DNA from 2 places in the Paenibacillus sp. J31R120 genome. Region 1 is predicted to be linked to the other one. Evidence: predicted binding sites of a transcription regulator. Region 1 holds the regulator's gene; the other holds the start of a gene.
The links. Region 1 encodes CtsR, which represses protease genes until heat stress. Its sites were predicted from a motif close to ATGGTCAATAAAGGTCAAACA; they were not measured.

Region 1 (3,391 bases):
ATTGTTGTGAATGTAAAGGATCTGCCCATATAAAAGTATGAAAAAAGAAAGAATGGCAAGTTGAGTAAGGCGAACAAGTAATGGAACGGAATGTTCAGCATGGGAGATAAGCTAAGGGCCAGCCCTGCTGTCCCTCCTGTGACGACACCGGAATGCTTTAAGAGGAGAAGTCCGCCGGCTGTAACGAAGCAGCCTATTGCAATATGAAGCCATTTCCACACAGATGCCTTCACTTTGTAGCCTGATAATAGCAACATTTTGCATGCACCACCTGCATAAGGTTTATATAAATTAGAATACAGCAGGATTAAATAAGGTTATATGTTAATCTGAACGATTTTCATGTTAATATAGATAACATTGAATCTTATTTGCAGGAATGCCAAGCAAAGTGAAAGGTGGCTTACAAAGATGGACCATTTGAACCGAACGCTCTTGAAATTGTTGCAAGAAGATGGGCGCATGACGGTAAGCGAGCTTTCCAAAAAATTGGCGCTGAGCCGGCCCAGCGTGTCGGAGAGGCTTCTTCGGCTGCAAGAGAAAGGGGCCATTACCGGTTTCGCGGCCAGGGTGTCGCCAGCTGCTTTAGGAAGGAATATTCAGGTCATTATTCAAATTAGCGAGCTGAAAGTATCGCCGAATGAATTCGATAAGCGAATTGTGCATGACGGAGATATCTTGGAATGCCATCGTGTCACAGGGACGGTAAGTTATATATTGAAAGCGGCCGTTACCGGTATGGATGAGCTTAGCTTGTTGGTAGAGCGCCTAATGCCGTATGGCAATGTGAACACGTCGGTCATTCTCTCTTCGCCGGTTATGAATCCTGTTGTGCTCCCCAAAGATTAGACAAGAAGCAACCCTTGTTTCTGAATGGAGCAAAAAGGGTAATCCGGGGTAGCTGCATAAACGCAGCTTTCAAGGAGGGATGTCCATGAAGGTAAAAGCGGTTATGACACTGGTTTTGCTGGCTGCCGTTGTTACGCTAGTGGGATGCGGTTCTGACAAGAAGCAGGAGGCAGCCTGGGACTATCAAGCAGGCCGTGTCATTGCGATTCAGGATGATCAGCTATTGGTTGTGCAGAGCAAGGATGTGACAGAGATCGAATTAAAGCCGGAGCTGGAGTCGGTGGATGAAATTCTAACGGTGCTGCGCCCTCAGGCGATCTGGTTGACCGTCACCGACGAGACGGACATGGCCGGAGTTGAGGTGGGCGATGATGTGCGTGTCGAGATCGAAGGAGCAGTGGCCGAGTCTTATCCGGCGCAGGCCACAGCCAGCAAGATTGAGAAGGTACAGTCCAAGTAAGGAGAGCTCCATTACCGGAGCGGCATGTGACTTCTGGACGGAGCAACGGATACGATGCGCAATTATAAGTCTAAAAGCAGTGGTAAAGTGGCCTGTGGATACAACGAATGCCATCAATCGCCGTTATATACAGGTATAAACCAAGCTTCGGCGCATCAAGCTAGATAGTAGCGATGTGCCGATTTTTGCATCTGTATAAATGTTCAGAAAATTTAAACTCCATTGTATTGACCTGCGGTAATTTTTGCGTATAATAAAGTTAAAGTCAAAGAAAGTCAAAGTCAGTTGAGGTGCAATTTCCTCATTGTCGGGCTTTTATTTGGCGCAAGATCAGGGAGGTTGGTGGTTTGCGTAACATTTCCGATCTCATTGAACAGTACTTGAAGCATATGCTGGATGACAGCAATGAAAGCGCCGTTGAGATTCAACGCAACGAGCTTGCGGATAAGTTTTCATGCGTGCCTTCGCAAATCAATTATGTGATCAGTACCCGGTTCACGCTGGAGAAGGGATACATGGTTGAGAGCAAGCGCGGGGGCGGAGGCTATATCCGAATTCAGCGTGTAGATCTGCCGGCGCTGAAGACGATCCAGTACCACATTGAGCAGACCGTAGGGAATAGTGTCGATCAGGGCGCTGCGGAAGGGCTGATTTATCAGCTGCATGAAGCGGGACTGATTACGAAGCGGGAGGCGAATTTGCTTGGGGCGGCCATCCATCGCGATACGATTGCCCTGATGCTGCCTATGCGTGACGAGATGCGGGCAAGACTGCTGCGTTCGATGCTTATTTCATTACTGGTCAAATAGGAAGGGGGACGTGTTTTGTTCTGCCAAGAATGCGGCAAGAGGCCGGCTACGCTTCATTTTACGAAAATTGTGAATGGCGAAAAGACGGAGTTCCATATTTGCGAAAGCTGCGCCCGCGAGAAGGGCGAAGGCATTCCAGGCACACCGAACAGCTTCTCCATTCATAGTCTTCTCTCCGGATTGCTTGACTTCAATTCGCCGGGAACCACAACGCCTCAGTCAGCGCCGCAGACGGTACGCTGTGAGGAGTGCGGACTGACGTATGCGCAGTTCAGCAAGATTGGCCGCTTCGGCTGCAGCTCATGCTACAGCGCGTTCGCCGACCGGCTTGATCCGCTGCTCAAGCGCGTGCACAGCAGCACGACACATAGCGGCAAGATTCCGAAGCGATCCGGCGGGCAGATTCAATGCAAGCGGGAGATTGAGCAGCTCAGGAAGGATATGCAGACTTATATTGAACAAGAGGAATTCGAGAACGCGGCAGAGCTTCGGGATCGCATACGCGAGCTGGAGCGGAAGATAGCGGAACTGTAGACATAGCTAAGACGTAAAGGAGTGAGCCTGTTGACGAAGCATCGATTCTCAGAAGATGCGCTCAGCGATTGGATGAGGGGCGCAGGTCCCGATTCTGACGTGGTCATTAGCAGCAGAGTGCGTGTTGCGCGCAACTTGCGGCATCAGCCGTTTCCGATGCTGGCGACGAGTGAGCAAGCGACGGAAGTGCTGAATCAGCTTGCCGAAGTAAGCCAAACCGGGCAACTGGACGCGTACGGCCGCTTCGATACAATACTGCTCTCCGATCTTAGCGAGCTGGATAAGCGAGTGCTCGTCGAGAAACATCTCATCAGTCCGAATCTGGCTAATGAGTCGCGCGGAGGCGCCGTCATCCTGAGTGAGGACGAAGCGGTGAGCATCATGATTAACGAAGAAGACCATTTGCGCATCCAATGTTTGTATCCCGGATTTCAGATCGGCGAGGCATGGACGTTGGCGAGCGGAATTGACGATATATTCGAGGAAGCGGCAGATTACGCGTTCGATGAGAAGCGCGGCTATCTAACAACTTGTCCGACTAACGTCGGCACAGGCATACGTGCATCCGTCATGATGCATCTGCCGGCATTAGTATTGACGCAGCATATTAACCGGATCCTGACGGCGGTTACGCAGGTCGGGTTGGCGGTTAGAGGGTTGTATGGGGAAGGCAGCGAGGCGCTGGGCAATCTGTTCCAAATCTCCAATCAGACGACGCTAGGGCAGTCTGAGGATGAGA
Region 2 (3,391 bases), on a different contig from region 1:
TAAAGAAGCAGAATACGAAGAGCATCATGGCGAACATTTTGGCACCGTCCCCTTTGAGCCCCATAGGTACGAAGAAGGCCAGGCAGACGAGCCAGTTACATAGTATCGCCCGGAAGAACAGCTCTACCATAGGCGTATGCATCTTTTTGTCCACGACCTCAAGCAGAAACCCGTTCACATTCGGATCGGCGAATAGTCCGGTCAGCCAGATCAGGAGTGCGAACACCGCAGCGCCAAGGATGTTGCCGCCATAGCTTAGAATCCACAGCTTAGTGGTATCACTCCAGCGCATTTTTTTGCGAAGGGCGGCGTAGCTGTAGTAGAAGGTGTTGCCGGTGAACAGGTCGCCTCCGCCATAACTAATCAGAATAATGGCTGTGCCGAACGTGAGGGCGGCCATGGGATAGGTGAGCGGAGAATGCTCGACATAAAAGAAGCTGCCTGTCTTGAATGCGACGATAACGCCGAAACCGATAAACATGCTTGCCAGCATGGAACGTGACAGGTACCGCCACAGGCTTTGCCGGAAAATGCGCAGCTTCTTCAACGCAAGCTGCTCCACCTTGAGCAGCGCTTCAATCTCCATAGGTACTCCTCCTGACTATCTCTCTGTTGCATTTGTCTGTTGTCGTTGTGATGCCAATATAGCATGAGCAGGAATTGGAAAGATGTGATAAAAGTCACTATGGACCAGAAAAAAATGGGAGGAGCGAGGCGGGGGGCTTCTGGAAGGGGTATGGGGCAACGTTAATCGTGCGAAAGTGACTGGAACAGAGAATTAGTGTTGTAAGAAACTGTTATAAGGTTTGCAACTTAGCAGTGATGAAGGGTGTCTTGTTAGGAAGAGAAGGTAGCTTGCGTGAGCCATGTCATCCATACTCATTTGAACCCTATTCCGTCATTATTGATCATGTTAAGTTGAAGTATGCTTTTATCAGCGGGGAGCCGCTGCGAGAGCTGGTTGATTATTTAAAGTGAGGATTTCGCGATTAAGCAGAGACAGACTTTGGGGCATAAACATAGCGTCCGCAAATTAAAAACCTCCCCTCCACAAAAGTGGAAGGGAGGTTTCTCTGCGTTATGAATGATTAGACCTTCTCGATGACTTTGTCTACGAGGCCGTAAGCGTGGGCTTCGGCTGCGCTCATGAAGTAGTCGCGGTCGGTGTCCTGCTCGATGCGGCTGAGCGGCTGGCCGGAACGTTCCGCCAGGATGTGGTTCAGCTTGTCGCGCATCTTCAGGATGCGGCGAGCGCGGATCTCGATGTCGCTGGCTTGGCCTTCAGCGCCGCCAAGCGGCTGGTGAATCATGACTTCGCTGTTAGGCAGCGCATAACGCTTGCCCTTCGCGCCCGCTGTCAGCAGGAACGCGCCCATGGACGCGGCCATACCTACGCAGATCGTCGATACATCCGGCTTGATGTATTGCATCGTATCATAAATGGCCATACCGGCTGTTATGGAACCGCCAGGGCTGTTGATGTATAGGGAAATATCCTTATCCGGGTCTTCCGCCGCCAGGAACAGCATTTGCGCGATGATGGAGTTGGCTACCACGTCATTCACGCCAGAACCTAGAAATATGATGCGATCCTTCAACAGGCGGGAATAGATGTCGTATGAACGTTCCCCCCGATTGCTTTGCTCAATAACCATAGGCACAAAATTCATTTCGAACCAGTCCTCCTTCGTCTACGTAAAAGCATGAATCAAAAATTCGTATTCCTATCATAACGGATTAAAATCAAAAAGTCAAAGATGGTCAAAGAAATTGATTTTTCAGGCCAAACCCTATATTTGCTCTTCGGTCCGCTCCGTAAAGTAGACCCCGTTTTGCAGGTCATTGACGAAACGCTGCAGCCATTCATAATAGCTGACGGCATGCTTCAGCTTGTGCAAATCCTCCAGACGTAGCTTCCGCTCTTCCTCATCTGTGCCCAGTTCAAGGATGATTCCGCTAAGCTGCGGGATAACCCCTTGGATCGCCCCCAGCATCACATCGAGATCCCGTTGCAGCTTGAAGGTGAAGAAGGATTGGAACGCTTTGAAGAAACCCGTCTTCGCAGCGTCAATGATCTGTGTTCTCCACTCCTCTCGAGGGGTCAAGGGCTCCTTCATTTGACCAAATGTAGCTTTTTTCACGACTTCTCCAATCCTCACTGCAAATTAACAATGCAATAACCATTCCATTCGTAAATGAACGTACAATAATTTTTGAACAGAGCTGTTGATAACGACTTATCTATCAATAACTGGATTATACGCTGATTAGCTATGAACCGCCGGATTTTTGGCAGAAACAAGAGAAGCGATCAAAAGCGGGAACAGGAGGATAGCGTGTCGGAGCCTACAATTGTGTACCGATATACCAGAAACAATGTGAAGAAGTTATCTGCTCGTGTCGAGAGGATCATATTGAACGAAGACGGGCATAGCGTTTGGGTACATCATTAGATGGATGCTCTCGGTGCGATTCTTGAAAGAATCGATATATTGGCCGAAATGAGCTTCATATTCCACGCCGGTGAATGAGAGATTCTTCCCAGCGTAATGAGAGTTTACATATAGCGTTGCTGCAATAGATGCTAAGGCTTTTGGCACGGCCTTTGATTGAATAATAATAATGGCGAGTACGAGTACAAAAGCTGCCAGTAGCAAACGCTTGTTTTTTCGCTTCATAACTTCCTCCAAATATCTACAGACTTGGGTGATTTTAAATCCGCCCATATAAACGTTATTGTAGTTAGGTTTGTTGCAGGACGGAAGAAGCTATCATGCACAGGTTGGTTGCAGGATGCAAAAAAGCCGCTCAGCATGAGGCTGAACGGCTTAAGTTTATTGGTATAGTGGCGCGCCCGCTAGGAATCGAACCTAGATCTCAGGCTCCGGAGGCCTACGTCATATCCATTGGACCACGGGCGCATCTCTTCAAAAAACAGTAGCAGAGATGATTATATGATATTCACGCCGTTAAAGCAAGAAGGCTGGGAAAATTAAATTTGTGAAAAAGATGTCGGAAATCGTTTTCAAATGCGATTCGACTCTTGCAGGCTGCTCTTGTTTTCGTTAAAATAGAGGTGGGACTTAAAATGAACACGCGGGACGAATTCAGTCCCAACAATTCTTTGAATCCCATTATGCTAATGACCGATGGAGTGAAGGATAAGAGATGCGACAGCTCATTGAACTGCAGCAGCAGCTTGTGCCTGAGCTTCTGGAAGTCATGCGGAAGAGGTACATGATCCTGCATCAGGTAATGCTATCGGACACGATTGGCCGCCGTACACTGGCGAATACGCTGGATATGACGGAGAGAGTGCTTCGGGCAGAGACCGATTTCCTAAAGGAGCAAGGCCTGCTGGAGATTCATACGGCGGGCATGCGGATCAGCG

Region 2: clpP (ATP-dependent Clp endopeptidase proteolytic subunit ClpP) is a predicted target of CtsR. The motif match lies at 1,748-1,768, and genes of this name have one in related genera.

The regions. Positions count from the first base shown of each region.
Region 1 covers NZ_JBWDNN010000015.1:13,258-16,648, forward strand. The annotation lists gene AC0YNW_RS28450 (YitT family protein) at 1-257, opposite strand, end outside; gene AC0YNW_RS28455 (Lrp/AsnC family transcriptional regulator) at 412-849, shown strand; gene AC0YNW_RS28460 (DUF3221 domain-containing protein) at 935-1,309, shown strand; gene AC0YNW_RS28465 (CtsR family transcriptional regulator) at 1,657-2,118, shown strand; gene AC0YNW_RS28470 (UvrB/UvrC motif-containing protein) at 2,134-2,652, shown strand; gene AC0YNW_RS28475 (protein arginine kinase) at 2,683-3,391, shown strand, end outside.
Region 2 covers NZ_JBWDNN010000002.1:37,096-40,486, forward strand. The annotation lists gene AC0YNW_RS06785 (formate/nitrite transporter family protein) at 1-586, opposite strand, end outside; gene clpP (ATP-dependent Clp endopeptidase proteolytic subunit ClpP) at 1,089-1,670, opposite strand; gene AC0YNW_RS06795 (hypothetical protein) at 1,791-2,141, opposite strand; gene AC0YNW_RS06800 (hypothetical protein) at 2,388-2,678, opposite strand; tRNA gene AC0YNW_RS06805 (tRNA-Arg) at 2,847-2,921, opposite strand; gene AC0YNW_RS06810 (sugar-binding transcriptional regulator) at 3,169-3,391, shown strand, end outside.